Regions from separate parts of the Kitasatospora sp. NPDC091276 genome, predicted to be linked through region 1. Evidence: riboswitches for the same ligand, from Rfam matches in the RefSeq annotation. Region 1 holds a riboswitch; the other holds the start of a gene.
What was found. A riboswitch is a leader RNA that binds a small molecule or an ion and turns the genes downstream of it on or off. The one in region 1 is predicted to bind glycine.
Positions count from the first base shown of each region.

Region 2: it holds a riboswitch for glycine, as region 1 does, so the genes downstream of both, gcvP (aminomethyl-transferring glycine dehydrogenase) here and gcvT (glycine cleavage system aminomethyltransferase GcvT) in region 1, are expected to answer to the same signal.

Region 1 is NZ_JBFBFU010000008.1:30,669-45,433, reverse strand. Features, by position in the region: gene AB0O19_RS12290 (EamA family transporter) at 1-198, shown strand, start outside; gene AB0O19_RS12285 (TetR/AcrR family transcriptional regulator) at 373-1,116, opposite strand; gene AB0O19_RS12280 (NAD(P)H-dependent oxidoreductase) at 1,256-1,858, shown strand; gene AB0O19_RS12275 (L-serine ammonia-lyase) at 1,934-3,301, opposite strand; gene glyA (serine hydroxymethyltransferase) at 3,459-4,727, opposite strand; gene gcvH (glycine cleavage system protein GcvH) at 4,822-5,196, opposite strand; gene gcvT (glycine cleavage system aminomethyltransferase GcvT) at 5,372-6,493, opposite strand; glycine riboswitch at 6,725-6,830, opposite strand; gene AB0O19_RS12255 (enhanced serine sensitivity protein SseB C-terminal domain-containing protein) at 7,033-7,875, shown strand; gene AB0O19_RS12250 (enhanced serine sensitivity protein SseB C-terminal domain-containing protein) at 7,993-8,916, shown strand; gene AB0O19_RS12245 (ABC transporter permease) at 9,359-10,348, shown strand; gene AB0O19_RS12240 (ABC transporter substrate-binding protein) at 10,400-12,175, shown strand; gene AB0O19_RS12235 (ABC transporter permease) at 12,276-13,286, shown strand; gene AB0O19_RS12230 (ABC transporter ATP-binding protein) at 13,283-14,353, shown strand; gene AB0O19_RS12225 (dipeptide ABC transporter ATP-binding protein) at 14,388-14,765, shown strand, end outside.
Region 2 is NZ_JBFBFU010000014.1:10,605-25,369, reverse strand. Features, by position in the region: gene AB0O19_RS19095 (sugar porter family MFS transporter) at 1-377, shown strand, start outside; gene AB0O19_RS19090 (alpha/beta fold hydrolase) at 432-1,133, shown strand; gene AB0O19_RS19085 (MFS transporter) at 1,194-2,462, shown strand; gene AB0O19_RS19080 (HAD domain-containing protein) at 2,563-3,096, shown strand; gene AB0O19_RS19075 (CPBP family intramembrane glutamic endopeptidase) at 3,074-3,862, opposite strand; gene AB0O19_RS19070 (glutamate--cysteine ligase) at 3,940-5,445, opposite strand; gene AB0O19_RS19065 (hypothetical protein) at 5,813-6,385, shown strand; gene AB0O19_RS19060 (DUF5999 family protein) at 6,780-6,971, shown strand; gene gcvP (aminomethyl-transferring glycine dehydrogenase) at 7,063-9,963, opposite strand; glycine riboswitch at 10,201-10,304, opposite strand; partial or broken gene AB0O19_RS19050 (PRC-barrel domain-containing protein) at 10,528-10,836, shown strand; gene AB0O19_RS19045 (YsnF/AvaK domain-containing protein) at 10,927-11,676, shown strand; gene AB0O19_RS19040 (MFS transporter) at 11,857-13,353, shown strand; gene AB0O19_RS19035 (DNA polymerase IV) at 13,499-14,765, opposite strand, start outside.

The sequences.
Region 1 (14,765 bases):
CGCCTCTTCGGCCACGGGCTGCGCCGCACCTCCGCCCAGACCGCCACCACCCTCACCCTCGCCGAACCCGCCGTCGCCGCCCTCCTCGGCGTCGCCGTCCTCGGCGAACGCCTCCCCGCCGCCTCCTGGTGCGGCCTCGCCATCCTCGCCGCGGGCCTCGCCGTCCTCACCGTGCCCGTGGGCACCCGCCGTCGCTGACCTGCGGGTGGCCCCACGCGCAGGAAGTCGGCGGGGCCGACTTCCTGCGCAGGAGGTGCGTGGGGGTGCGTTGAAGAGGTAGACCGGTCTGCATATTCCGCACCTGGAATGTAGACCGGTCTACATAATTTCCTCCACCTGGGGGCCGGGTCGCGCTCGGATGTCCAGGCGCGCTCAGATGCCGAGGTGGGTGGCGATGCCGGTGAGGACGCAGTCGAGGCCGGTCTCGAACTGCCAGGTGGGGTCGTCCTTGCGGGTGGCCTCGTGGAGGTAGCGCTGGTAGGTGGGGTAGCGGCCGGTGTCCATCAGGAAGGACATCCGGGGGGCGAGGCCGGCGCGGGTCTCGTCACCGTCGGACCAGCCGTGCTCGCGCTGGAGGGTGCGCAGGGCGAGCTCGGCGGCGACGGAGCCGTGGACGTAGCCGGTGACGGTGCGGAAGACCGCCATGGTGGTGTCGGCGTCCAGGCCGTGGTCGGCGAGGGCGGCGAAGGCGCGTTCGGGGATGGCGAGCTGGTTGGGGGTGAGGGGGACGGCGCCGGCGCGGACGACCCACGGGTGGGCCAGGTTCATGGCGCGCAGGTGGAGCGCCAGGGTGCGCATGGTGTCGCGCCAGCCGCTGGAGGGAGTGTCCAGGGAGAGTTCGCCGTAGACGAAGTCGACCATCAGGTCGATGAGTTCGTCCTTGCCGGAGACGTACCGGTAGGCGGCCATCGGGGCGACGCCGAGGGCGGTGGCGAGTCGGCGCATGGTGACGGCGTCGAGGCCTTCGGCGTCGGCGATCGCGATCGCGGCCTCGGCGATCCGCTGCGGGGTGAGGGTGGTGCGCGGCGCGGGGGCCGGGCGGGCGAGGCGCTCCCAGAGCGAGGCCTGGGGCTTGGTCTGGTCGTCGTCCCCGGTGGGGGCCTGCTGGGCGGGCATGACGGCGGGCTCCTTCCGGCTGGGGTTCCCACCGTACCACCCGGCGTGTACGGCGTATCGGGAGTAGACGGCGTACGCGTCGATGTGTACGTTGCATCCAGAAGATACGTTGTACACATCGTCCCGGAGGGGGATGTTCATGGCCAAGGACGTTTCGGAGAAGAGCCTGAAGGTCGCGGTCGTCGTCGGCAGCACCCGGAGCGGCCGGTTCGCGCCCGTCGTCGCCGACTGGCTGCTCGGCCACCTCGGCGCGCGCGGCGACATGACCGCCGACCTGATCGATCTGGTCGAGACCCCGCTGCCGACCACCTTCCCGTCCTTCGGTGGTGAACTGGAGCCGGGCGCCGCCGAGTTGATCGCCGCCGTCACGCCCCGGCTGGAGGCCGCCGACGCCTTCGTGGTCGTCACACCCGAGTACAACCACAGCTTCCCGGCCCCGCTGAAGAACGCCATCGACTGGCACAACAGCCAGTGGCACGGCAAGCCGGTCGGCTTCGTCTCCTACGGCGGCCTCTCCGGCGGTCTGCGCGCCGTCGAGCAACTGCGAGTGGTGCTCGCCGAGTTGAACGCCATGACGATTCGCAACACGGTCAGCTTCCACGGCGCCGCCCAGTGCTTCGGCGCCGACGGCAAGCCGCTCGACCCGGCCGCCGACGCCGCCGCCAAGACCATGCTCGACCAACTCGCCTGGTGGGCGGAGGCGTTGCGCGACGCCCGGCGCGTCCGCCCGTTCGCGGCCTGAGCAGGCGCCTCGGGACGCCCCGGAACGCCGAGAGCCCCCGGACGGGTCCGGGGGCTCAGACGACAGCGGGTGTGATCAGCACTCGATGACGTTGACGGCGAGGCCGCCGCGCGAGGTCTCCTTGTACTTGATCTTCATGTCGGCGCCGGTCTCCTTCATCGTCTTGATCGCCTTGTCGAGCGAGACGTGGTGCCGGCCGTCGCCGCGCAGGGCCATCCGGGCGGCGGTGACGGCCTTGACGGAGGCCATGCCGTTGCGCTCGATGCAGGGGATCTGGACGAGCCCGCCGACCGGGTCGCAGGTGAGGCCGAGGTTGTGCTCGATGCCGATCTCGGCGGCGTTCTCGACCTGTTCGGGGGTGCCGCCGAGGACCTCGGCGAGGCCGCCGGCGGCCATCGAGCAGGCGGAGCCGACCTCGCCCTGGCAGCCGACCTCGGCGCCGGAGATGGAGGCGTTCTCCTTGAAGAGCATGCCGATGGCGCCGGCCGCGAGGAGGAAGCGGACGATGCCGTCCTCGTCGGCGCCCGGGATGAAGTTCAGGTAGTAGTGCAGGACGGCGGGGATGATCCCGGCCGCGCCGTTGGTCGGAGCGGTGACCACCCGGCGGCCGGAGGCGTTCTCCTCGTTGACCGCCATCGCGTAGAGGGTCACCCACTCCATCGCGTTGGCCGGGCCGATGCCCTCGGCGCGCATCGCGCGGGCGGCCGCGGCGGCGCGGCGGCGGACCTTGAGGCCACCGGGCAGGATGCCCTCGCGGGACATGCCGGCCCGCACGCACTCCTGCATGACCTGCCAGATCTCCAGCAGCCCGGTCCGGATCTCCTCCTCGGAGCGCCAGGCCTTCTCGTTCTCCAGCATCAGGCCGGAGATCGACAGCCCGGTCTCCCGGGTGAGCCGCAGCAGCTCCTCGCCGGTGCGGAAGGGGTAGCGCAGCGCGGTGTCGTCGGGCTTGACCCGGTCCGCGCCGATGGCGTCCTCGTCGACGACGAAGCCGCCGCCGACCGAGTAGTAGGTCTTCTCCAGCAGCGTGGAGCCGTCCGCCGCGTACGCCCAGATGGTCATGCCGTTGGCGTGGTACGGCAGCGAGCGGCGGCGGTGCAGGACCAGCTGGGTGCCCGGGTCGAAGTCGATGGGGTGGGTGCCGAGGAGGTTGAGCCGCTTCTCGGTGGTGATCCGCTCGACGTCCTTGTCCGCCTGGTCGACGTCGACCGTGCGGGGGGAGTTGTTCTCCAGGCCGAGCAGGACGGCCTTCGGGGTGCCGTGGCCGTGGCCGGTGGCGCCCAGCGAGCCGTACAGCTCGGCGCGCACGCTCGCCACCTCGGCGAGCAGGTCCTCGGACCGCAGGCGCCGGGCGAACATCCGGGCGGCGCGCATCGGGCCGACGGTGTGGGAGCTCGACGGGCCGATGCCGATGGAGAAGAGGTCGAAGACGCTGAGGGCCACGGGGGACGTCCTTGTCTGTCTCGTGGAAGGACTGGCGGGCGGGGGACGACACGGGTCGGGGCACCGCGCGCACTGTCCAGTGTGCGCGGTGCCCCGGGATCCCAGGTGCCGTGGCGGGGTGAGGCCGGTCACCCCGCCCGAACGATCACCGCGGTGATCAGAGGTTCGGGTAGAGCGGGTACTTCTCGGCCAGCGCGGTGACGCGGGCCTTGAGCGCGGTGGCGGCGTCCTCGTCGAAGGCGGGCTTGAGCGCCTCGGCGATGATGTCGGCGACCTCGCGGAAGTCCTCGGCCTGGAAGCCGCGGGTGGCGAGCGCGGGGGTGCCGATGCGCAGGCCGGAGGTGACCATCGGCGGCCGCGGGTCGTTCGGGACGGCGTTGCGGTTGACCGTGATGCCGACCTCGTGCAGGCGGTCCTCGGCCTGCTGGCCGTCGAGCTGGCTGTTGCGCAGGTCGACCAGGACCAGGTGCACGTCGGTGCCGCCGGACAGCACCGAGGCGCCGGCCTCGGCGACGTCGGCCTGGAGCAGGCGCTCGGCGAGGATCTTGGCGCCCTCCAGGGTGCGCTGCTGGCGCTCCTTGAACTCCTCGGACGCGGCGACCTTGAAGGCGACGGCCTTGCCGGCGATCACGTGCTCCAGCGGGCCGCCCTGCTGGCCGGGGAACACCGCGGAGTTGATCTTCTTGGCGTACTCGGCCTTGGACAGGATGACACCGCCGCGCGGGCCGCCCAGGGTCTTGTGGGTGGTGGTGGTGACCACGTCCGCGTACGGCACCGGGTTGGGGTGCAGACCGGCGGCGACCAGGCCGGCGAAGTGCGCCATGTCCACCATCAGCAGCGCGCCGACCTCGTCGGCGACCCGGCGGAACGCGGCGAAGTCCAGCTGGCGCGGGTAGGCGGACCAGCCGGCGATGATCAGCTTCGGCTGGTGCTCCTTGGCCAGGCGCTCGACCTCGGCCATGTCGACCTGGCCGGTCTTCTCGTCCACGTGGTAGGCGGCCACGTTGTAGAGCTTGCCGGAGAAGTTGATCTTCATGCCGTGGGTGAGGTGACCGCCGTGGGCCAGGTCCAGGCCCAGGATGGTGTCGCCCGGCTTGATCAGCGCGAACATCGCGGCGGCGTTGGCCTGCGCGCCCGAGTGCGGCTGGACGTTGGCGTGCTCGGCGCCGAACAGGGCCTTGATGCGGTCGATCGCGATCTGCTCGACCACGTCGACGTGCTCGCAGCCGCCGTAGTAGCGGCGGCCGGGGTAGCCCTCGGCGTACTTGTTGGTGAGCACCGAGCCCTGGGCCTCCATGACCGCCACCGGGGCGAAGTTCTCGGAGGCGATCATCTCCAGGGTGGTCTGCTGGCGGTGCAGCTCGGCGTCGACCGCGGCGGCGATCTCCGGGTCGAGGGAGTGCAGGGACTGGTTCAGAACCGTCATGGTGTGGTCTTCCCGGGAGGAGAGAGACGGGAGCGGAGAAGGGGGGAGCCTGGCGGGGCGGCCGCCGCGCTGCGACCGCCCCGTCACGAGCGGGTCAGCCGCCGATGAAGGCGGTGTACTCGTCCGCGCTGAGCAGCTCGTCGGTGGACTCCACCTGGACCTTGAACAGCCAGCCGCCCTCGAACGGGGCGCTGTTGACCAGGCTGTTGTCGTCCAGGACGTCCTGGTTGATCTCGACGATCTTCCCGGTCACCGGGGAGAACAGGTCGCTGACCGACTTGGTGGACTCCAGCTCGCCACAGGACTCGCCCGCGGTCACGTCGGCGCCGACCTCGGGCAGCTGCACGTAGACGATGTCACCGAGCGCGTCGGCCGCGTGGGCGGTGATGCCGACCGTGGAGACACCGCCCTCGACGGCGGTCAGCCACTCGTGCTCCTTGGTGTACTGCAGGTGCTGGGGGTTGCTCATGGCGTCATTCTCCAGGATGGGAAGCGGGTACGACGAAGCGGGCCGCCGCACGGACGGCTTCGACGCGGATCAGGCGTGGTTCGGGCATGGGCCAGGCCTGGATCAGGCGTGGCTCAAGCCCGGGTCGGGCATGGTGCAGGTCCGGGTCCACGGGGTCTACGGGGAGGGCGGGGCCTCAGCGGGCGCGCTTGTAGAACGGCAGCGCCACGACCTCGACCGGCTCGTGCTTGCCGCGCACGTCCACCGCGACGGCGGTGCCGGGGGCGGCGTGGGCCGCGTCCACGTAGGCGATCGCGATCGGCCGGCCCAGGGTCGGGGACGGGGCGCCCGAGGTGATCCGGCCGATCGGGGCGCCGTCGGCGGAGACCACGGTGTACTCGGCGCGCGGGACGCGCTTGCCCTCGGAGACCAGGCCGACCAGCACCCGCGGCGGGTTGGCCTCGGCCTCGGCGGCGGCCTTCTCCAGCGCCTTGCGGCCGACGAAGGTGCCCTCGTTGGTGGTCTTGTCGAAGCGCACGACCCGGCCCAGGCCCGCGTCGAACGGGGTCAGGTCGGTGGAGAGCTCGTGCCCGTACAGCGGCATGCCGGCCTCCAGGCGCAGCGTGTCGCGGCACGACAGGCCGCACGGGACCAGGCCGCGGCCCTCGCCGGCGGCGGTCAGCGCCTGCCAGACCCCCTCGGCGTCGCCCGGGTTGCAGAAGATCTCGAAGCCGTCCTCGCCGGTGTAGCCGGTCCGGGCGAGCAGCACGTCGCGGCCGGCGACCTGGGCCGGGAGGATCGCGTAGTACTTCAGGCCGGGCAGGTCGGCGTCGGTGGTTCCGGCCAGGATCGCGGTGGCCTCCGGGCCCTGGACGGCGATCAGCGCGTAGGTGTCGCGGTCGTCCGTGACGACGGCGTCGAAGCCCTTGGCGCGGGCGATCAGCTCGTCCAGCACCAGCTGGGCGTTGGAGGCGTTGGCGACGACCAGGAAGGCGTCCTCGCGTAGGCGGTAGACGATCAGGTCGTCCAGGATGCCGCCGTCCTCGGCGCAGATCATGGTGTAGCGGGCGCGCAGCACGCCCAGCGCGGAGACGAAGCCGACCAGCGCGTGGTCCAGCATCTCGCCGGCCTGCTGGCCGGTGACGGTGATCTCGCCCATGTGGGAGAGGTCGAACAGTCCGGCCCGGGTGCGGACGGCGAGGTGTTCCTCGCGCTCGCTGCCGTAGCGCAGCGGCATGTCCCAGCCGGCGAAGTCGGTCATGGTCGCGCCGAGGGCGCGGTGCAGCGCGTCGAGCGCGGTGAGGCGGAGGGACGACATGGCCTGGAACTCCTCGGTCTGGGCACTCATGGGTGCACGCGCCGGAACCGGACCCGCTCGGGGGCCGACCCTGCGCGCGGGCATGCGGCGGCGTGGGTCTCCCCATCTGTCGTCGAACCTGAGAGCTTCACCGCCCACCTGCCCGCAGCTGTTTCCAGCATCCAGGACAGCATGGTGGCTTGCACCGTGGGTGGGCGCGCGACAGGGCCGTGCGCCACTTTCCAGATGTGCCTAACCCGTGCGGTAAGGGGGCCTGAGAGATTCCGGGGAGGAGTTGCTCCTTCGGCGCCGGCTGTGCCGCCTGACGGGGCACTCCGGGCTCTCCCGCGCGGGTTCGAGCGGCCGGTATGGAGTTGTCGGTCCGCCGGCGCGCCGCGCCGTCGAACGCGCACATCATGGCACGTCCGCGCCGACGACGGGAGAGGGGACCCGGTCACACCGCGCCACCGCGAACCGGCGCCCCCGGGGCGTGCGCCCTAGACTGCTGCGCGTCGGCGCAGCAGAGGGCGGCCGACCGGCAGAGGGCGGATCAGGCGCGCATGGGGTACCCGGTGGAGCAGCAGCAGGGGTGGGGCGGGCCGGAGTCGGCGCCGCCGGGCGGCGGGTGGCCGGCCAACGAGCTGGAGCAGGTGCTGACCGCCGCGCTGGGCGATCCGGGTGCGACGCCGCGGGTGATCGAGGTGCTGGCCCGCAGCCAGGTGTGGATCCCGCTGCCGGCCGGCGGCGACCCGCGGGGGCCCGCGCTGGACCTGCCGACCATCGAGCTGGCCGGCGAGCCGTACGTGCCGGTGTTCTCCTCGCAGGAGGTGTTCCTGCGGCAGGCGCCGGGGATGGCCTTCGCGGTGGCGCCGGTCTGGGAGTTCGCCCGCGGGCTGCCGCTGGGCGTGGGCATCGCGGTCAACCCGGAGGCGGCGGTGGGCATCCCGGTGCCACCGCAGGGTGTGGCGGAGCTGCGGCGCGGCCCGCGCGAGGAGCGCCTGGCCGACCAGGAGCAGAGCCAGAGTCAGAACCAGAACCAGAACCAGGGACAGGGCCCGGAGGCGCCGACCGGTGGCCGGGTGGCGCTGCGCGAGCCGGTGCCGGGGGAGGACCCGGAGCACTTCCTGGCCGCCTGCCGGGCCGAACTGTCGGCCCTGCCCGGAGTGTTGACCGCGCGCCGGGCGCTCGCCAGCATCGAGGGCGAGCCGACCGTGATGTTCGTGGGCGTCCAGCTGGACCAGACGGCCCCGGCCGACCCGGGTGCGGTGAACGAGGCGCTCGGCCGCGCGCTGGGAACCGCGCCGCTGCCGGGGGGCGTCCACCTCGTACTGCTCGATCTCGCCGATGACCCGGTGGTCGAGTGGCTGCTCACCCGGGTACTCCCTTTCTACGCGCGGGGTTGAGCGGGGTTCGTATCGGAGGCACGTCGCCGTGGCGGTGGCCGGTGCCGCGCCATAGGGTGCGTGCAGACGGCCGACGGGTCGGCAGGCTTGAGGAAAGAGGCGCGGCGAGGTGGGCGCATGAGTGCGGGAGCGGTAGCGGGCGGTGCACCGGGGCCCTGGGGCCAGGCACCCGCCGGGCGCCCCGGAGCGGATCCGGGCGCGCTGGAGCGCGCCCTGCGCGAGGTCGCGCCGGAGCGCTACGAGGCGTACGAGCAACTGCTGCACGCACTGGCCGACGGCCAGGTCTGGATGCTGCTGTGGCACGGCGCGCCGGGCAGCGCTGACGCCCAGTACGGGAACATGGAGATCAGCGGCCACGGCTACGCGCCGGCCGTCACCTCGTCCGAGCAACTGGCGTCGTCCGGCTGGGCGCGGGCCCACGAGGTCATCTCCGGGCGGGAGATCGCCGCTTCGCTGTACCGGACCCGCTGGGGCCTGTGGCTCAACCCGCACGCGCCCGGCGGCGGGGTCGGGGTGCCCTGGGCGGACCTGCGGCGGATCGCCGCGGGCCTGGAGCGGCTGCCGGCCGGGCCGTTGAAGCTGAGCGAGCCGCAGCTGAACGCCCAGCCGTTCTTCGCGCTGCTGGAGCGGCAGGCCGGTGAGGTGCGCGCGGTGCGGGCGCTGCGCCGGGCCTGGGTGCAGCCGGCCGTGGGGGAGCCGTACCTGGCGATCGGCCTGGAGCTGTACGAGAGTTCACCGCCGGCGGTGGAGGCCGTGCGGGCGCTGATGCAGCGGGCGATCGCGGTGGCCCCGGAGGGGCTGGCGGTGTCCACGGTGGCGATGGCGGACGAGTACGACCCGGTGGCGCTGTGGATGCGGGCGCATGCGCGCCCGTTCTTCGACCGGGAGGCGGGGCGGCCGCCGACCGGCCCGTACCCGCCGGTGCCGCCTCCGCCGTACCCCGCGCAGCAGGGGCCGGGCTACGGCTACGGCACGCAGCAGCCCGCGCAGGGCTGGACCGGGCAGCCGCAGCAGCCGTGGCCCGGATACCCGGGGCGCTGACAACCAAAACCTTTTTCCAGAAGCCGACTTGATCTTGCGTCAGGTCGGCTTCGGTGCTTTCCGGACGAACTTCCGGCCGTTACCGTCGATCATCTTGACATGCCAGTTACAGCCGTGTGAAGAGGGATATGCCGAAGACGGAGGAGGTGCATGCGCACAGATCACAGTTGGGCATCTGTCGGTTGTGAGGGCTGGCGCAAGCCAGTTCGGATGGCAGAGAGTTCTGCGCAACGCACCGCGCGTACTGGGAACCCCACGAAGGTGAACGCGCACGCCGACCGCCAGAACCACGCGAAGCCCATCCCGCGTTGGGGCAGTACCCGTGCACGACGTACTGCCGCGAACACCCGTTCCAAGCACCTCCGCACGTCCGCAGCCGTACCGCCGAACCGGTGACCGGCGCCCGTGGGCCGGCCACCGTCGGCGAGGGGACCAACTGACCATGACCGCACCCATCGCAACCACCGGGAACGAACCGGAGGCACCCGCCCCCGCGAGCCCGGCCAAGAAGATCGAGGGCCGCTCCCTCGGCCAGATCGCCTGGACCCGCTTCAAGCGCGACAAACTCGCCGTCGCCGGCGGCGTCGTGGTGATCCTGCTGATCCTGCTGGCCGTACTGGCCAAGCCCATCGAGGCCCTGTTCGGCCTCGACCCCGACGCCCTGAACCAGGACCTGCTCGACGCCAACCTGGGCGGCATCCCGCTCGGTGACTGGGGCGGAATGAGCTGGGACCACCCGCTCGGCGTCGACCCGCTCCAGGGCCGTGACCTGCTCTCCCGCGTGATCGAGGGCTCCTGGGTCTCCCTGCTGGTCGCCTTCGGCGCGACCCTGCTGTCGAACACGATCGGCACCGTGCTCGGTGTCATGGCCGGCTACTACGGCGGCTGGGTGGACACCGTGATCAGCCGCATCATGGACGTCTTCCTCGCCTTCCCGCTGCTGCTCTTCGCCATCGCGATCTCGACCTCGCTGCAGGGCGGCGCGTTCGGCCTGCACGGCCTCCCGCTGCACATCATGGTGCTGATCTTCGTGATCGGCTTCTTCAACTGGCCCTACATGGGCCGGATCGTGCGCGGACAGACGCTGTCGCTGCGCGAGCGGGAGTTCGTCCACGCGGCCCGCAGCCTGGGCGCCCGCGGCCCGTTCATCCTGTTCAAGGAACTGCTGCCGAACCTGGTCGGTCCGATCCTGGTCTACTCGACCCTGCTGATCCCGACCAACATCCTCTTCGAGGCGGGCCTCAGCTTCCTCGGCGTCGGCATCCAGCCGCCGCAGGCCTCCTGGGGCGGGATCCTCCAGGACGCGATCAAGTACTACCAGGTGGACCCCCAGTACATGGTGGTCCCCGGTCTGGCGATCTTCCTCACCGTGCTCGCCTTCAACCTGCTCGGCGACGGGCTGCGTGACGCCCTCGATCCCAAGAGCAACTGACGCAACGTCAGGCCCTCCCTCCTTCCCATCCTCAAGGGGTTGATCTCACCCATGCGCAGGTCCCGTACCGTCGCCCTGACCGCGGCGGCAGCCGCCGCGGTCCTGATCGTGACCGGCTGCACCTCCGGCAGCAAGGGCTCCGGCTCGTCCTCCTCCGCCAGCGGCAGCAGCGCCGGTGGCGGCGGTGCCGACGCCGCCACCAAGGGCATCGTCAACGCCTCGGACAAGAAGGGCGGGACGGTCACCTACGAGATGAAGGGCGCCCCGGACTCCTTCGACCCGGGCAACACGTACTACGCCTACATCTACAACTTCTCGCGCCTGTACGGGCGTCCGCTGACCACCTTCGCCCCGGGCGCCGGCTCGAACGGCAACAAGCTGGTCCCGGACCTCGCCGAGAGCCTGGGCAAGGTCAGCGCGGACGGCCTGACCTGGACGTACAAGCTGCGCGCGGGCCTGAAGTTCGACGACGGCACCCCGATCAGCTCGAAGGACGTCAAGTACGCCGTCGAGCGCTCCAACTTCGCGCCGGACGTGAACTCCAACGGCCCCACCTACTTCCACGACCTGCTGGTCGACAACGAGTCCCCGTACCAGGGCCCGTACAAGGACAAGACCGGCGGCCTGAACTCGATCGAGACACCGGACGACCAGACCATCGTCTTCCACCTGAAGCAGCCGTTCGCGGACTTCGACTACCTGGTCGGCTCCCCGCAGACCGTCCCGGTCCCGCAGGCCAAGGACGACGGCGCCGGCTACGTGAAGCACGTGGTCGCCTCGGGCGCCTACAAGTTCGAGTCCTACGAGGACGGCAAGCAGCTCACCCTGGTGCCGAACACCAACTGGGACCCGAGCACCGACCCGATCCGCAAGCAGCTCGCGGACAAGATCGTGGTCCGGATGGGCATGGAGCAGTCCACCATCGACAAGGACCTGATCGCGGGCAACGCCCAGGTGGACCTGGTCGGCAGCGGCGTCGACCCGCAGACCCAGGCGCAGATCCTGCAGAACCAGAAGCTCAAGGCGAACACCGACAACGCCTACGGCGGCCGCCTGGCGTACGTCGCGATCAACACCAAGGTCGCGCCGTTCGACAACCTGGAGTGCCGCAAGGCCGTCCAGTACGCGATCGACAAGGTCTCCGTGCAGACCACGCTCGGCGGCCCGATCCGCGGCCAGATCGCCAACACGGTGATCCCGCCGGACGTCCCGGGCCACCAGGACTTCAACACCTGGGCGACCAACGGCAACAAGGGTGACGAGGCCAAGGCCAAGGACGCCCTCAAGGCCTGCGGCAAGCCCGACGGGTTCAGCACGGTGATCACCGCCCGCACCGAGCGCGACCCGGAGGTCCAGGCCGCGACCGCGATCCAGGCCGCGCTGAAGAAGATCAACATCAACGTCGAGATCCAGAAGTACGCGCAGGGCAAGTACTTCTCGGACGCCGCCGGTGTCCCGCAGTTCACCCAGGACCACAACATCGGTCTGATGATGATGCAGTGGAGCGCCGACTGGCCGACCGGCTACGGCTTCCTGCAGCAGATCTCCGACGGCCGCGCCATCAAGGCCTCCGGCAACAGCAACCTGGCCCAGCTCAACGACCCCGAGGTCAACAAGCTGCTCGACGACGCCATCACCAACACCGACCAGTCGGCGCGCGAGAAGATCTACGGCCAGATCGACAAGAAGATCATGGACCAGGCGGTCTACGTCCCGCTGACCTACTTCAAGGTCTTCCTGTACCGCCCGGACAGCGCCACCAACCTGGCGTCCACCTCGGGCTTCTCGGGTGAGTACGACTACCTGAACATCGGCACCACCAAGTAAAGAGCCTGGCTCCACATCCCTGAAGGCAGGTGAAGGCAGCGGCCGCCCGCCGCCGTCCGGAAGACCCCGGACGGCGGCGGGCCGCCGGAGCCGCCCAACTGTGTTTGCCTACATCATCCGCAGGATCTTCGCGGCCGTCGTGCTGCTGCTGGTGGTCAGCGCTGTCACCTTCGCGATCTTCTTCCTGCTCCCGCGCATCGCCGGCGAGACCACCGACCAACTGGCCACGCAGTACGTCGGGAAGAACCCCTCCCCCGAGGCGATCGCCGCGGTCAAGAAGAACCTCGGGTTCGACCAGCCGCTGTACACCCAGTACTGGAACTTCCTCAAGGGCCTGGTCAGCGGCGCCGAGTACAAGTTCGGCCCGGACCCGGTCACCTGCCACGTACCGTGCTTCGGCTACTCCTTCAAGAACCACCTGGAGGTCTGGCCCGAGCTGATCAAGCGCGTCCCGATCACCCTCTCGCTCGCCGTCGGCGCGGCCGTGCTCTGGCTGGTCTCCGGCGTCGCCACCGGCGTCGTCTCCGCGCTCAAGCCGCGCTCGGTCTTCGACCGGATCGCCATGGGCATCTCCCTCGCCGGCGTCTCGCTGCCGGTCTTCTTCACCGGCGCGGTGCTGCTCGCCCTGTTCAGCTACGAGTGGCCGATCCTGGACAACCTCCAGTACGTCGACTTCGCCGACGACCCGCTGATGTGGGCCCGCAACCTGATCCTCCCGTGGATCTCGCTGGCCTTCCTCTACTCCGCGCTCTACGCCCGGCTCACCCGCGCCGGAATGCTGGAGACCATGAGCGAGGACTACATCCGCACCGCCCGGGCCAAGGGCCTGGTCGAGCGCAAGGTCGTCGCCCGGCACGGACTGCGCGCCGCGCTGACACCCGTCATCACCATCTTCGGCATGGACCTCGGCCTGCTCCTCGGCGGCGCCCTCATCACCGAGCAGGTCTTCTCGCTCCAGGGCGTCGGCGCCTTCGCCGTCCAGGCGATCGCCGACAACGACCTGCCCAAGATCCTCGGCGTCACCCTGCTCGCCGCCTTCTTCATCGTCGCCTGCAACCTCGTGGTCGACCTCCTGTACGCACTCGTCGACCCCCGGGTGAGGCTCTCGTGACCGAGCTCCAGAAGACCGAGGCGGTCGCCGCCCAGGCCCCGTCCGGCGACCCCTTCCTCTCCGTCCGCGACCTGCGGATCCACTTCGACACCGACGACGGCCTGGTCCGCTCGGTGGACGGGGTCAGCTTCGACCTGCACAAGGGCCGCACCCTCGGCATCGTCGGCGAGTCCGGCTCCGGCAAGTCCGTCACCTCGCTCGGCATCATGGGCCTGCACCGCACCAAGCGGGCCCGGATCACCGGCGAGATCCGGCTGGACGGCGAGGACCTGATCGCGGCCGGCCCCGAACGGGTGCGCCAACTGCGCGGCCGCGAGATGGCGATGATCTTCCAGGACCCGCTGACCGCGATGCACCCCTACTACACCGTCGGCGCGCAGATCGTCGAGGCGTACCGGGTGCACCACCCCCAGGCGTCCAAGAAGCAGGCCCGGGCCCGCGCGGTCGAGATGCTCGACCGGGTCGGCATCCCGCAGCCCGACCGCCGGGTGGACGACTACCCGCACCAGTTCTCCGGCGGCATGCGCCAGCGCGCCATGATCGCCATGGCACTGGTCAACGACCCCTCGCTGCTGATCGCCGACGAGCCCACCACCGCCCTGGACGTCACCGTCCAGGCGCAGATCCTGGACCTCATCCGCGACCTCCAGGACGAGTTCGGCTCGGCCGTCATCATCATCACCCACGACCTCGGGGTGGTCGCCGAACTGGCCGACGACATCCTGGTCATGTACGGCGGCAAGTGCATCGAGCGCGGTCCCGCCGAGACCCTCTTCGACGCGCCCGAACACCCCTACACCTGGGGCCTGCTGGGCTCCATGCCGCGCCTGGACCGCGAACTCCAGGACCGCCTCGTCCCGGTCAAGGGCACCCCGCCCAGCCTGATCAACGTGCCGTCCGGCTGCGCCTTCCACCCGCGCTGCCCGTACGCCGACCGGACCGGCGGGCGCTCCGCGAGCGAGCTCCCGGTGCTGGCCGAAGCCTCGCCCGGCCACTACGCGGCCTGCCACCTCCCGGCCGCCGAACGGCACCGCATCTTCGCCGAAGAGATCGCGCCCCGGCTGTGAGCCCGGCCTCGTACCACCTTTCTGGAGAGAACCGATGACGGACACTCAGGCAGCCACGGCCACCGCGCCCGCGCCCGCCCCCGACCGCGAGCCGCTGCTCCGGGTGACCGGCCTGACCCGGCACTTCCCGATCCGCGGCGGACTGCTGCGCCGCCAGACCGGTGCGGTGCGGGCCGTCGACGGCATCGACTTCACCGTCAACGCCGGTGAGACGCTCGGGGTCGTCGGCGAGTCCGGCTGCGGCAAGTCGACGATGGGCCGACTGGTCACCCGGCTCGACGAACCGACCGGCGGGAAGGTCGAGTTCGAGGGCACCGACATCACCCACCTGGGCGTCGGCGCGATGCGGCCGCTGCGCCGCGACATCCAGATGATCTTCCAGGACCCGTACTCCTCGCTCAACCCGCGGCAC
Region 2 (14,765 bases), on a different contig from region 1:
CGCTGGGCACCGCCGCCTGGGCGTTCTCGTACCGGCACGGCACGGGTGACACCGCCACCCTCGACAACACCCACGCCACCGTCGCCCTGGTCGCGGCGCACGTCTTCGTGCTCTGCTTCGCCTTCTCCTGGGGCGTGGTGGTATGGGTCCTGCTCGGCGAGATGTTCCCCAACCGGATCCGCGCGCTCGCGCTGTCCGTCGCCGCCTCGGCCCAGTGGATCGCCAACTGGGCGATCACCGTCAGCTTCCCCGACCTCGCCGACTGGAACCTGTCGGCGACGTACGTCATCTACGCGGCCTTCGCGCTGCTCTCCATCCCGTTCGTGGCCTTCTGCATCAAGGAGACCAAGGGCCGCGCCCTGGAGGAGATGGGCTGAGCCCGCCCCCGTCGAGTCCCCGCCGCATCCGGCCCGACCCACCGCGAGGAACCCATGCCTGACCAGGGCGGCTCCCGGCAGAACGTCGCCTTCCCGAGCAACGGCCGCACCGCGCACGGGTACCTGGCCCGCCCGCCCCAGGGCGTCGGGCCGGGCCTGGTGGTGGTGCAGGAGTGGTGGGGCCTCACCACGCACGTCGCGACTATGGCCGACCGGTTCGCCGCCGAGGGCTTCACCGTGCTGGCCCCCGACCTGTTCGGCGGCGCCACCACCCACGACCGCACCGAGGCGGCCCGGCTCACCCGCGAACTCCCGGTCGAGCGGGCCGTCGAGGACCTCTCCGGGGCCGTCGACCACCTGCTCGCCCTGGAGGGCGTGGTCGGCGACGCGGTCGGCGTGGTCGGCTTCTGCATGGGCGGCGGCTTCGCCCTGCTGCTGGCCGCCCGGGAGGGCGACCGGGTCGCCGCGGTGGTGCCCTTCTACGGCCTCCCGCCCGACCCGGACTTCGACTACCGGGGCCTGACCGCCCACGTCCTGGGGCACTACGGCGAACTGGACGGCTCGATCCCGATGGCCGCCGTCGACGAGGCCGCGATCCGGATCGGCGAGGCCACCGACGTCCGCCCCGAGATCCACTTCTACCCGGCCGGCCACGCCTTCATGAACGACGAGAACCCGCTCGGCACCTACGACCCGCTCCAGGCCACGACCGCCTGGCGCCGCACCCTCAGCTTCCTCTGGGGCCACCTGGGCTGAGCCCGTCCCAGCCGTGAAAACCCGTTGGACAGCCGTACGAGCCGCGGCCATAGTCTCCAGGTGCCGACCCGACCTCCGCGCCCCCGCCGCCTCGCCTGGGCGAGCCGCAACTTCCGCATCCAGACCGCCGCCACCGTGGTCAGCGGCCTCGGCAACGCCGGTGCCCCCATCGCCACGGCCTTCGCCGTGCTCGGCCACGGCGGCACCACGTCCGAGGTCGGCTACGTCACCGCCGCCCGGCTGCTGCCCACCGTCCTGCTCCTGGTGGTCGGCGGTGCCCTCGCCGACCGGATGCCCCGGCACCACCTCATGGTCGCCGCCAACCTGTTCAGCGGCCTGTCCCAGGTCGTCCTGGCGGCACTGGTGCTGGCCGGGGACATCCGGCTCTGGCAGCTGATGCTGCTCTCCGCCGCCGGCGGCGCCGGGTACGCGCTCTACTCCCCCGCCTCCGGCGGCATGATGCTGCAGGCCGTCGCCCCGGAGCACGCCGCCCGGGCCTTCTCGGTGTTCCGGATGGGCCAGAACGCCTCCCAGATCGGCGGCGCCGCGCTCGGCGGCGCGCTCACCGCCGCCGTCGGCCCCGGCTGGGTGCTCGCCCTGGACGGCGCCTGCTTCCTGGTCGCCGCCTCGCTCCGGTTCTTCCTGGAGGCCGAGCAGGCGCCCGCCCCGCAGGGCCACAGCATGCTGCGCGATCTGCGGGAGGGCTGGCGGGAGTTCGCCTCCCGTCGCTGGCTCTGGGTGGTCGTGGCGCAGTTCTCCGTCCTGGTTGCCTGCATCGGCGCGGTCGAGTCGGTGTACGGGCCGACGGTCGCCAAGGAGCGCCTCGGCGGGGCGTCCGACTGGGGCCTGGCGATGGCCGCCTACGGCGTCGGGCTGGTGGTGACCGGCGTGCTGATGGCCCGCTGGCGGCCCCGCCGGATCCTGCTGGTCGGCAACTGGGGGGTGTTCCTGTTCGGCGTGCCCGCCCTGGCGCTGGCGGCGGAGGCGCCGCTGCCGCTGCTCGCCCTCGCGATGTTCCTGTCCGGGGTCGGCGTCACCGTCTTCGGCGTCAACTGGATGGTCGCGCTCCAGCAGGAGATCCCCGAGGAGATGTTCTCCCGGGTCGCCGCGTACGACGAGCTCGGCTCCTTCTCGCTGTCCCCGGTCGGCATCGCGCTGGCCGGCCCGGCGGCCACGGTGCTCGGCCTCTCGGGCGCGCTGTGGGCCTGCGCCGTCGTCTGCCTGGTGCTCAGCGCGGTCGTGCTGCTGGAGCCTCAGGTCCGCCGGCTGGCCCGCAGGAGCACCGTCGACGCACCGGTGGCCGCCGCCGAGCCGGTGGCCGCGCCGTGAGCGCCCCGTGCGCCCCGCGTGCGCCCGGCCGTACGCAACCACTGGTACGCCAGGTTCGTCCGACCAGGTAAGTCACACCACCGTCTCTGGGGGGCCACTGGTGCCGAAGCCGCTGCTGTTCCTGGACGTCGACGGGGTGCTCAACCCGGTCTGCCCGCACCCGGACGCCGGGTTCGACACCCACGCCCTGCTCGGCTACTCGGTGCTCCTCTCCGCCCGGCACGGCTCCTGGCTGCGCGAGCTGGCCGGCACCTACGAACTCGTGTGGGCCACCACCTGGGAGGAGCACGCCAATGCGCACATCGCCCCGGCGATCGGCCTGCCCGCCCTCCCGCTGGTCCGCTTCACCGGCGACGTCCCGCAGCCCGGTGACCCGCGCGTCCCGCTGATGGAACTGCTCTCGGCCCGCAAGTGGGCCCCGCTGCTGCGCTACGCCGCAGGCCGCCCGTTCGCCTGGGTGGACGACGTCATCCCGCCGCGGCTGGTCCGCAACTCCCTCTGGCGCCGCGACCGCCTGCTGCTGCCGATCGACCCGGGCCCGGGCCTGGAGCGCCGGCACGTCGACCGCCTGCTCGCCCGGCCGCCGCGCACCCCGGCCGGCCGCCTCCCGCTCAGGGGGTCGGCAGCCAGCTGACGTGCCCGGCGAGCAGCGCGTACCCGACGAAGGCCACCGTGTCGATCAACGCGTGCGCCGCGACCAGCGGCATCACCCGCCCCCAGCGCCGGTAGAGCAGGCAGAACACCGCCCCCATCACCATGTTGCCGACCAGCCCGCCGACCCCCTGGTACAGGTGGTACGAGCCGCGCAGCACCGAACTCGCCACCACCGCCGCCGGCCACGACCAGCCCAGCTGCCCGAGCCGGCGCAGCAGGTAGCCGAGGACGACGACCTCCTCCAGGGCGGCGTTCTGCCACGCGGAGAGCACCAGCACCGGGATCCGCCACCACACGTCCGGCAGCCCGGACGGCGCCACCGTCAGGTTGTAGCCGGCCGCCTGCGAGGCCAGGTACAGCACCAGCCCGGAGCCGCCGATCGCGGCCGCCACGGCGGCGCCCCGGCCGAGGTCGCGCAGCTTCTGCCCGAGGTCGAAGCCGAGCACCCGCAGCGCGGCACCCTCGCGCACCAGCAGGTACCCGACCAGCACCACCGGCATCAGCCCGCGCCCGATGTAGTACAGCTGCCACACCAGGTCCAGCCAGGGCCGGCCGGGCGCCCGCGAGCCGTTCAACGTGGCGACCTGCTGGCCGAGTTGGATCGGTTCGGTGAGCGAGGCCGCGAAGCTGATCAGCGCGCTGACGCCACTGGCCCCGAGGGAGAGGCCGAGGACGATCAGCAGTTCCACGCCGAGCAGCCGGCGCGTGGGCTTCGCGGTCTCCGGTGCGGTCGGGAGGGTGGTCACGGGGGGCTCCAGCGGGGCGGGCGTCGCTCCGGCCGTCGGCCGACCGCCGGAGCGATCATCCTGACACAGCGGTCCGGCTACCCGACCGGCCAGGTGTGCACCGGCTCGCCGGTGCGCATGTGCTCGATGTAGCGCCTGGTCATCGCGGCGAGCGCGGCCGGGCGGTCCATCCCGTACTGCTCGCGCAGCCGGTGGAAGGTCGCGCTCTGCCAGGCCGCGCCGTTGGTGCGGCGCAGGCAGCGCTGCTCGATGATCCCCAGGTAGCGGTCCCGGTCGGCGGGCTCCACGCCCCACTCGTCCAGGCCCTGGTGGGCCATCGGCAGCAGTTCGTTGAGCACCAGGTCGACGGCGGACACCGTGGTCAGCCCGCCGCCGCGGCCCGCCCGGCCCGCCCGCGGCCACTGGAACACCGCGTCGATGCCGTAGCGGGCGCCCTGCCGGAAGTTCTCGTCGGCCCGCTCGAACGGCAGCCGGGTCCAGACCGGCCGGGGCTGCTCGGCGAGCACCCGGACCAGCCCGTAGTAGAAGGCGGCGTTCGCGAGCGTGTCGGCCACCGTCGGCCCGGCCGGCAGCGCCCGGTTCTCCACCCGCAGGTGCGCGGTCCCGCCCGCGATGTCGTACACCGGCCGGTTCCAGCGGTAGATCGTGCCGTTGTGGAGCCGCATCTCGGCGAGCCGGGGCGCACCGCCGGAGGCGAGCACCTTCAGCGGGTCCTCGTCGTCGCAGATCGGCAGCAGGGCGGGGAAGTACCGCAGGTTCTCCTCGAACAGGTCGTACGCCGAGTCCACCCAGCGCTCGCCGAACCAGGTGATCGGCCGGACGCCCTGCGCCTTGAGCTCCGCCGTACGGGTGTCGCAGGCCTGCTGGAACAGCACCGGACGGGTCTCCCGCCACAGCTCCCGCCCGAACAGGAACGGCGAGTTGGCGCCGAGCGCGAGCTGCGCCCCGCAGATCGCCTGGGCCGCGTTCCACACCGAGGAGAAGCGTTCCGGGGTCACCTGAAGGTGCAGTTGCAGGGAGGTCGCGGCGGCCTCGGCCACCATGGTGATGGTCTCCAGTTGGAGGTGTTCGACGCCCTCGATGTCCAGCGCGATGTCCTCGCCGCGGGCGGCCAGGATCTGGTCGCTGAGCAGGCTGTAGCGCGGGTTGTGGGAGATCGCGTCCAGGCCGGTGTGACCGTGCTCCAGGGTCGGCAGGATCCCCACCATGACGATCCGGGCACCGGCCTCGGCGGCCCGCCGGTCGGCGTAGCGCAGCCCGGTTTCGAGCTCCTCGCGCAGGTCCTCGAAGACGTGCCCGCACAGCCGGTGCGGCACGATGTTCACCTCGACGTTGAACTGGCCCAGTTCGGTCTGGAAGTCGCTGGAGCCGATCGCGCTCAGCACCTGCGCGTTGCGCAGTGCCGGCAGGCCGTCCTCGTCGGCCAGGTTGAGCTCGATCTCCAGGCCCATGACCGCCCGCGGCCGGTCGAACCGGTCCTCGCGCAGCATCCGCCCCAGCGCGTCGAGGCAGGCCTGGAGCTTGCGCCGGTACAGCTGCCGGTCCGCCAGATCAGCACGAGTCGCCACGACCTTCTCGCCCACGGTCCCCTCCTCCTGAGACACCGGCCGACCCGACCGTGCAAGCATCATGCCCACCTCGAAGATCGATACCCGAATGCTTGTACTGGCTTGCAATGCAAGGAAACTGACGGATATTCAGCAGATCTGCCGACTTGCCCGGCGCCACCGCCTGTGATAAACAGGTCACCCTGCGCACCTGTTCGATAGAATTCGCACTGCGCTCCGGCCGGCCCGCTCCGCCTCGGAACCCTCGTCGACGGCGGCGACCGCGCCGGCACCGCGATCATGCACAACCGGACACGGCCAGGTCCCGTCACCGATGACACGCCGCGCCACGCCGGTATGCCGCACTCGCACGCCGATCTCGCACGGAGAGGCGGACCCCGCCATGACTCTGCAGACCCCCCAGCCCCCGCCGAGCGCCCTGCGCGCCGTCCTGGCCGCACTCGACTCGGAGACCGCGCTGCGCCAACCCGCCGCCGCAGCACTGCGCCATCCGATCGGCCCGCTGCTCCCCGCGCACCCGCTCGCCGTCCACGTCCTGGACGGGCCGCGCCCGGAGCTGCGCGCCGCCCGCCGGACGGGCTGGCGCTTCCTGATCAAGGACGGCGCCGAGGTCGCCGCCGCCGCGGAGGTCGTCCAGGCCGTCGAGGGCCACACCTTCTCGCACTTCACCGCCGGCCCCTACCTCGACTCGACGGTCCGGGCGCTGCGCCAGGCCTGGCAGCTCGCCCAGGGCTCCCGGTCCCGCCAGCAGCCCCGGCTGCTGACCTTCCCCGGGCAGTACGCGACGGCACTGTGGCTGCACGGCCCCGACGCCGACCCGGCCGCCGACCAGCTGATCCCACTGGCCCCGGCCCCGCTCGGCGTCACCGCGCACCGCGCCTACCCGGCCGGCGAGCTGCTGCCGCTGCTCGCCCGGGCGCCGCTCGCCAAGCCACTGCTGCTCGGCTCCTCCTGAGCCGACCCCACGCCGCCGGGCCGCCGGGCCACCACCCGGGGGCCCGGCGGCGTGCGCGTCGCCCTCGCCCGCCCGAACCACCCGGACGGGCCATCCGCCCTGACCTCCTCGGGCCATGCCACAGCTGACCCATCGGTGCGCCGTTTCCCGCCGGACCCACCTGAACGGGTGATCTCTACCCGGGAGTTGTGGCGCATGTCACGAAATCCCTGCGCGCGCGTCCACAGATGCCGACACTGGGAACCAGCGTGGAAGGACCACCTGTCCTACCCACTTGAGCGCCGGTCCACACCTGGTCGGCGCGCGGACAGGATCCGGCTACCGCGGCGGCTCCCGACGGCTCCGCCGGCGGCCGCACCACGGGGGAGGATCGCAGAGCGAAGCGAGGGTACGTATGTGCCAGCACCGTCCTGAGTGCCCGTCGGCCGAGTCCGAGGACCGCGAGGCGGCCGTCACGGTGGCCTGCCACCCGGAGCAGGGCTGGAGCCTGCTCTGCAACGGCGTCGTGCTGTTCGAGGACACCGGAGAGCTGCTGCCCGACGGCCGGGTGATCGCGCCGCGCCGCCCCGTCGCCCGCGCGGCCTGACCGCAACGGCGGGGGCAGCCGCCGAACGACGACAACGGGCAGGGCCCCGACGGTACGTGCCGTCGGGGCCCTGCCGTACGTCCGGTCCGGATCAGACGCCGTACTCCTCCAGCGGCGGGCAGGAGCAGACCAGGTTGCGGTCGCCGTACGCGCCGTCGATCCGGCTGACCGGCGGCCAGTACTTGTCCGCCGGGTTCACGCCCGCCGGGAAGACCGCCTCCTGCCGCGAGTAGCCGTGCGCCCAGTCGCCGGCCAGCTCGGCGGCGGTGTGCGGGGCGTTGCGCAGCGGGTTGTCCGCGGCCGCCCACTCGCCCGAGCCGACCTTGTCGATCTCGGCCCGGATCTCGATCATCGCGTCGCAGAACCGGTCGATCTCGTGCAGGTCCTCGGACTCGGTCGGCTCGATCATCAGCGTGCCGGCCACCGGGAAGGACATCGTCGGCGCGTGGAAGCCGTAGTCGATCAGGCGCTTGGCGATGTCGTCCACCGTCACGCCCGTCTCCTTGGTCAGCGGGCGCAGGTCGATGATGCACTCGTGCGCGACCAGCCCGCCGGGGCCGGTGTAGAGCACCGGGAAGTGCGGTGCCAGCCGCTTGGCGATGTAGTTGGCGTTCAGCACCGCGACCTGGGTCGCGCGCTTGAGGCCCTCGCCGCCCATCAGCCGGACGTACGCCCAGGAGATCGGCAGGATGGCCGCCGAGCCCCACGGCGCCGCCGAGATCGGGCCGACCCCGGTGGCCGGACCGGCCTCCGGCTGCAGCGGGTGGTTCGGCAGGTACGGCGCCAGGTGGGCGCGCACCGCGACCGGGCCGACGCCCGGGCCGCCGCCGCCGTGCGGGATGCAGAAGGTCTTGTGCAGGTTCAGGTGCGAGACGTCCGCGCCGAACTTGCCCGGCTTGGCGAGGCCGACCAGGGCGTTCAGGTTGGCGCCGTCCACGTACACCTGGCCGCCGGCCTCGTGCACCAGGGCGCAGATGTCGGTGATCTGGGTCTCGTACACGCCGTGGGTGGAGGGGTAGGTGACCATCAGCACGGAGAGGCTGTCCCGGTGCTGCTCGATCTTGGCCTTCAGGTCCTCGACGTCCACGTCACCGTCGACCAGGGTCTTCACCACGACCACGCGCATGCCGGCCATCACCGCGGAGGCCGCGTTGGTGCCGTGCGCGGAGGACGGGATCAGGCAGACGTCGCGCTGGGTGTCGCCGTTGGCGTGGTGGTAGGCGCGGACGGCCAGCAGGCCGGCCAGCTCGCCCTGCGAGCCCGCGTTCGGCTGGATCGAGACGGCGTCGTAGCCGGTCACCTCGACCAGCTGGCGCTCCAGCTCGCGGATCAGGCTGAGGTAGCCCTGGGCCTGCTCGATCGGCGCGAAGGGGTGCAGCTGGCCGAACTCCGGCCAGGTGACGGCCTCCATCTCGGTGGTCGCGTTGAGCTTCATGGTGCAGGAGCCCAGCGGGATCATGCCGCGGTCCAGTGCGTAGTCCCGGTCCGACAGGCGGCGCAGGTAGCGCAGCATGGCGGTCTCCGAGCGGTGGCTGTGGAAGACCGGGTGGGTCAGGTACTCGTCCTGGCGCAGCAGCGCGGCCGGCAGCGCGTCGGCGCCCTCGGCGACCTCGACCGCGGGGACGCCGAACGCGGCCCAGACGGCGGCGAGGTGCTCGCGGGTGGTGGTCTCGTCGGTGGAGACCGAGATCCGGTCCGCGCCGTCCTGGTGGACGTTGACGCCGTTGGCGCGGGCGGCGGCCGCGATCTCGGCGGCACGGCCCGGGACGACGGCGGTGACGGTGTCGAAGAACTCGCCGTGCAGCAGCTCGACGCCGCCGGCCCGCAGGCCCTCGGCGAGGGCGGCGGCGTAGCGGTGGGTGCGGCGGGCGATGTCGGCCAGGCCGTCCGGACCGTGGTAGACGGCGTACATCGAGGCCATGACGGCGAGCAGCACCTGGGCGGTGCAGATGTTGCTGGTGGCCTTCTCGCGGCGGATGTGCTGCTCGCGGGTCTGCAGCGCCAGGCGGTAGGCGCGGTTGCCGTCGGCGTCGACCGAGACGCCGACCAGGCGGCCGGGCAGCGAGCGGGCGTACTCGGCGCGCACCGACAGGTAGCCGGCGTGCGGGCCGCCGAAGCCCATCGGCACGCCGAAGCGCTGCGAGGTGCCGCAGGCGATGTCGGCGCCGAGCGAGCCCGGCGAGGCGAGCAGGGTCAGCGCCAGCAGGTCGGCGGCGACCGCGACGATCGCTCCGAGGCCGTGCGCCTGCTCGATGACCGGGGTGAGGTCGCGGACCACACCGGTGGCGCCCGGGTACTGGAGCAGCACGCCGAAGACGCCGCGCTCGGCGATCTCGGCCGGGATGCCCTCGGACAGGTCGGCGACGACGACCTCGACACCGGTCGGCACCGCGCGGGTGTTGATCACCGCGGTGGTCTGCGGCAGGGTCTCGGCGTCGACCAGGAACACGCCGCCCTTGACCTTGGTGACGCGGCGGGCGAGCGCCATCGCCTCGGCGGCCGCGGTGCCCTCGTCGAGCAGCGAGGAGCCGGAGGTCGGCAGGCCGGTCAGGTCGGAGACCAGGGTCTGGAAGTTGAGCAGCGCCTCCAGGCGGCCCTGGGAGATCTCCGGCTGGTACGGCGTGTAGGCGGTGTACCAGGCCGGGTTCTCCATGACGTTGCGCAGGATCACCGGCGGGGTGAAGGTGCCGTAGTAGCCCAGGCCGATCATCGGCTGGAGCACCTGGTTGCGGCTCGCCAGCTCGCGCAGTTCGGCGAGCACCTGCGCCTCGCTGCGGCCGCCGGGCAGGTCCAGGCCGGTGATGGAGCGGATCGCCTCGGGAACGGCGGTGGCGGCGAGTTCGTCCAGCGAGCCGTAGCCGATGGACGCCAGCATCTTCTGCTGCGCGGCGTCGTCGGGGCCGATGTGGCGGTTCTCGAAGGGGCTGGCCAGCTCAAGCTCGGTGAGGGTCGAGGCGCCGGTGGGGCGTCCCGCGTTCGGCTGGGCGTTCATGGTGGTCGAGGCCTCCTGGTCACGGACCGGCGGGGGTGCGCACGCCGACCGGCCGGAGCCGCTGCGGACAGCGGCTCGACCCGGGCGGGCGAACCCGACAGGCCTCCCCCTCTGTCATCGGGACCTGAGAGCTTCACCCGCACGGCGCGCTGTGGGCACGCCGCCGGCTTGCACCGTCGGTGAGGGTGGTGCCCGTCGGCTCCCTGCCGACGGTCCTGCCCTGCTTTCCAGAGTGACCTACCCCACACGGTACGGATGCCTGAGAGATTCCGGGGAGGAGTTGCTCCTTCGGCGCCCCGACCAGCGCTTTCCGTGGCCGGGGACTCTCCCGAGCGGGCTCGGCGGTCGCCGCCCAGGGTACCAGCGGCAGGCCCCCTGATCACGGTCGCGTCGGGTCGCTCGGGGTCTACGCGCGTCCCCCGGACGGTCCAGCCCGGAGCCCGTCCGGCGCACCCCGGTCGCGCCCGTCCGATTCATGGCCTTTGGTGTGAAGTGGCAGGCGGAACGGGTGCTCCGGCCACGGTCCTGCGGGAGTTCCGCAGGCGCAGCGCACTGGAGGAAAGAGTGCAAACCGATATCGATCCCCGGGACCTCATCGGCCACAAGGCGGTCGACCGCAACGGAGACAAGATCGGCACGGTCGACGAGGTCTACCTGGACGACGCCACCGGCCAGCCGGAATGGGCAGCCGTCCGGACCGGCATCTTCGGCCGGGACGCCTTCGTCCCGCTCACCACCAGCGAGTTCTCCGGCGACGAGCTCCGGGTGCCGTACGACAAGTCGCTGGTGAAGGAGTCGCCGGACTTCGGCGTCGGCCAGCACCTGTCGCCCGCCCAGGAGCTCCAGCTCTACCGCTACTACGGCCTGGACACCCCGGCGAACGGCCGCCCGGTCGGTCGGGACGGCGACCGGCCCGTCAGTCGTGAGGGTGACCGGCCGGCCGGCCGCGAGAGTGACCGCCCGGTGGGCCGGGACGGCGGCCGACCCGCGCGCCCCGACCTCGACTTCGGCACCACCTCGGCGGCCGAGCCCGTGAAGCCCATCGCCTTCCACTCCCTCGACCCCGCCCCGACCACCACCCCTGCCGACCCCACCGGCACCGCGACGGAGGTCAACGTGCGGACCCTCAACACCCCCGCACCCGCGGCCGCCCCCACGACGACCGAGCCCAAGCCGCAGCCCGCCCCGATCGTGACGACCACCGCGACCACGAACTCGGCCGTGGCCCCGCCGGCCTCGGAGCGCTCGACCGGTCCGGCCCCGTCGTCCCCCAACGGCCCGGTGGAGATCACCTGCCGCGAGGAGCGCCTGGACATCACCACGGACTGGCACATCGTGGGCACCGCGAAGCTGCGCAAGTACGTGACCAGCGAGCAGGTCGAGCGCCGCGTCCCGGTGGTCCGCGAGCGCGTCCGGGTGGAGCGGATGCCGGTGAGCGAGGCCGAGCGCGCCTCGCTCACCGAGAAGGAGATCGCCGAGGCGGTGGAGGAGGTCACCCTGCGCGAGGAGCGCCCGGTGGTCCGCAAGTACCTCACCCCGATCGAGCGGGTCCGCCTGGTGGTGGAGCGCTACACCGCCGAGGAGGTGATCCGGGACGAGCTGCGCCGCGAGCACGTCGAGATCCACGACAACACCGCCGCCGCTCCGGCGACCCCGGTGGCCACGCCGGCGGCCGAGGCCCCCCGCCCGGCCGTGCTGCGCCCGTTCGCCTGACCCCTCGCCCCAGGGCCCCGGACCCGTCGGTCCGGGGCCCTCGGCATGCCCCCGTCCCGGTCGCCGCCCGGCCGGAATCCTTCGATTTTGCCAAAGCGTCACCAATGGATATTTGACACTCTGAAGTATCTCCCGGCATGGTTACTTCAGTTCATTCACTATGTACGGGAGGAAGCAACCGTGAGTGAGGCACCACAGCCCACCACCGCGGCCGAGAAGCAGAGCAGCGCCCGGGTCCTGCCGGCCCTCATCCTGGCGATGCTGTCGTTCAGCGTGGTGCAGACCGCGGTCGTCCCGATCCTGCCCTCGCTGGCCAAGGAACTGAGCGTCTCCGCGTCCAGCGTCACCTGGCTCATGACCGCCAACCTGCTCTCCGCCGCCGTGCTGACTCCCCTGCTGGGCCGCTTCGGCGACCTCCGGGGCCGTAAGCCGATGCTGCTGATCTCGCTGGCCGGTCTGGTCGCCGGCTCGGCGCTGGCGGTCAGCACCCACTCCTTCACCTGGCTGGTCGTCGCCCGCGTCCTTCAGGGCGCCGGCGGTGGCGTGCTCCCGCTGGCGATCAGCATCGTCCGCGACGAGCTGCCCAAGCAGAAGGTGACCGGCGGCGTCGCCGCCATCAGCGCCTCGATGGGTGTCGGCTCCGGCCTCGGCCTGGTCGCGACCGGTCTCCTGCTGGAGCACTGGAGCTACAAGTCGATCTTCTGGATGGGCCTGGTCTTCGGCCTGATCGCGGTCGCCCTGGTCGCGTTCCGCGTCCCGTCCGACCCGGTCACCGACAAGGAGGGCGGCGCCGACCCGCTCGGCGCCCTCACCCTGGCCGGCTGGCTCTCCGCCCTGCTCGTCGCGGTCAGCCAGGGCAACCACTGGGGCTGGACCTCGACCAAGACCCTCGGCCTGTTCGCCGTGGCCGCCGTCGTCGCCCTGATCTGGGGAGTCATCGAGACCAAGGTCGCGCACCCCCTGGTGGACATGAAGATGATGTCCCGTCCGGCCGTCGCCTTCACCAACCTGGCCGGCCTGCTGATCGGCTTCGGCATGTACGGCTCGTTCATGGTGATCAGCAACTTCGCCCAGACCCCGGAGAAGCTCACCCACTACGGCTTCACCGCGACCGTCCTGCACGCCGGTCTGCTGCTGCTGCCGTCCGCGATCGGCTCGATGGTGGCGGCTCCGGTCGGCGCGATGCTGATCGCCCGCCGCGGCCCGCGCCTGCCGCTGGTCCTCGGTGGCGTCCTGGGTGCCGTCGCGATGGCCTACCTGGCCGTGCGGCACAGCCACGAGGGCGACATCTACACCTCCTCGGCGATCTTCGGCCTGGGCATCGGCCTGGCGTTCTCCGCGATGCCGGCCTACATCAACGGCGCCGTCCCGGTGGAGCAGAGCGGCATCGCCAACGGCATGAACGCCGTGCTGCGCACCGTCGGTGGCGCGATCGGCACCGCCGTGATGGCCGCCATCCTGACCGGCGACACCATGAAGCTGCCGCCGCAGATCCCGCTGCTGCTGCCCACGCTGGACGCCTACAAGCACGCGTTCTGGGCCGCGGCCGTCGTCTGCGCCGTCGCCGGCGTCGTCCCGTTCCTGATCCGCGGCGTCAAGCCGGCCGCCACCGTCGTCGCCTCGGGCGGCACGGCCGAGCGGAACTCCAGCCCCGAGCTGGCCAAGACCGACGCCTGACCAGGCGTCCGGCCGCCGCGCTCAGGGACAGGGCGCGGCGGCCCGGCCTTCGGACGGTCGCGAGGGCATCACGACCGCACGAAGTCCGGCACGGTATGCGGCCCCGACCGGTACTCCCCCCCACCGGTCGGGGCCGCTTCGCGTTTCACACCCCCGGCGCCCCCGGCGCCCCCGGCGCCCCCGTCTCCCCCGGCGTCTCCCTCTCCCCGGGCGCCCCCGTCTCCTCCGGCTCCTCGGCCCCCCACAGCGGCAGCGGCCGGGCCGGTTCCAGCGCCGGATCGTCCACCGCGAAGGTCCGGATGCGCCCCGGCCCGCTCCACGGCGTCTCGAACCGCACGGTGACCCGCCCGACACCGCTGCCCTGCACCCACCCGGGCCCCAGCTCGGTATGGCGGACGTCCTGCCCGGGCATCCAGCGGCGCGGCGCGACCGCCTCCGGTTCCTCCTCGGCCGTCTCGACCTCCGACTCCGCGTGCTCGGCCGCCTCCTCCCGCAGGGCCTGCGCGAACAAGTCCTCCTGGGTGTAGTCGGCCAGCTGGGCGACCCCCACCCCGAGCAGCCGCACCCCGCCGGTGATGTCCACCTGGGAGGCCAGCCGACGCGCCGTCTCGATGACCACCGCCTCGTCGTCGGTGGGCCCGCGCAGCGTCTCCGAACGGGTCAGCGTCGAGAAGTCGAACCGCCGGACCTTGAGCACCACCGTCCGCCCCGAGCGCCCGGCCGCGCGCAGCCGCCGCACGCACCGGGCGGCCAGCACCTCCACCTCGCGCAGCACCCGCTCCCGGTCGGCGAGGTCCACCTCGAAGGTGTCCTCCACCGAGACCGACTTGGCGTCCTGGTCGGCCACCACCGGCCGGTCGTCCAGCCCTATCGACATCTGGTGCACACCCGCGCCGTGCGCCCGCCCGAGCAGCTGCACCAGTTCGCCCTCCCCCGCCTCGGCGAGGTCCGCCACGGTGTTCAGTCCGGCCCGCCGCAGCACCTGTTCGGTGGCCGGCCCGATCCCGGGCAGTGCCCGGACCGGCATCGGGCCGAGCACGGCCCGCTCCTGCCCGGGTTCGATCAGCACCAGCCCGTCCGGTTTGGCCTGCTCGGAGGCGATCTTCGCCATCAACTTGGATCCGGCCGCCCCGACCGACCCGGTCAGCCCGGTGCGCCGCTGGATGTCCGCCCGCAGGTCCTCCGCCAGGGCGAGCACCAGCCGCTCCCCGGTCTCGTGGTCGGACTCCGCCAGCACCGGACCGTAGGGGCCTGCCTCCAGGTCGACGAAGGCCTCGTCCAGGCTGAGCGGCTGCACCAGCGGCGACAGCTCGCGCAGCAGACCCATCACGAGCTCGCTGACCTGCCGGTAGGCCTCGAACCGGCCGCTCAGAAAGGCCGCGTTGGGGCAGAGCCGGCGCGCCTGCGCCATC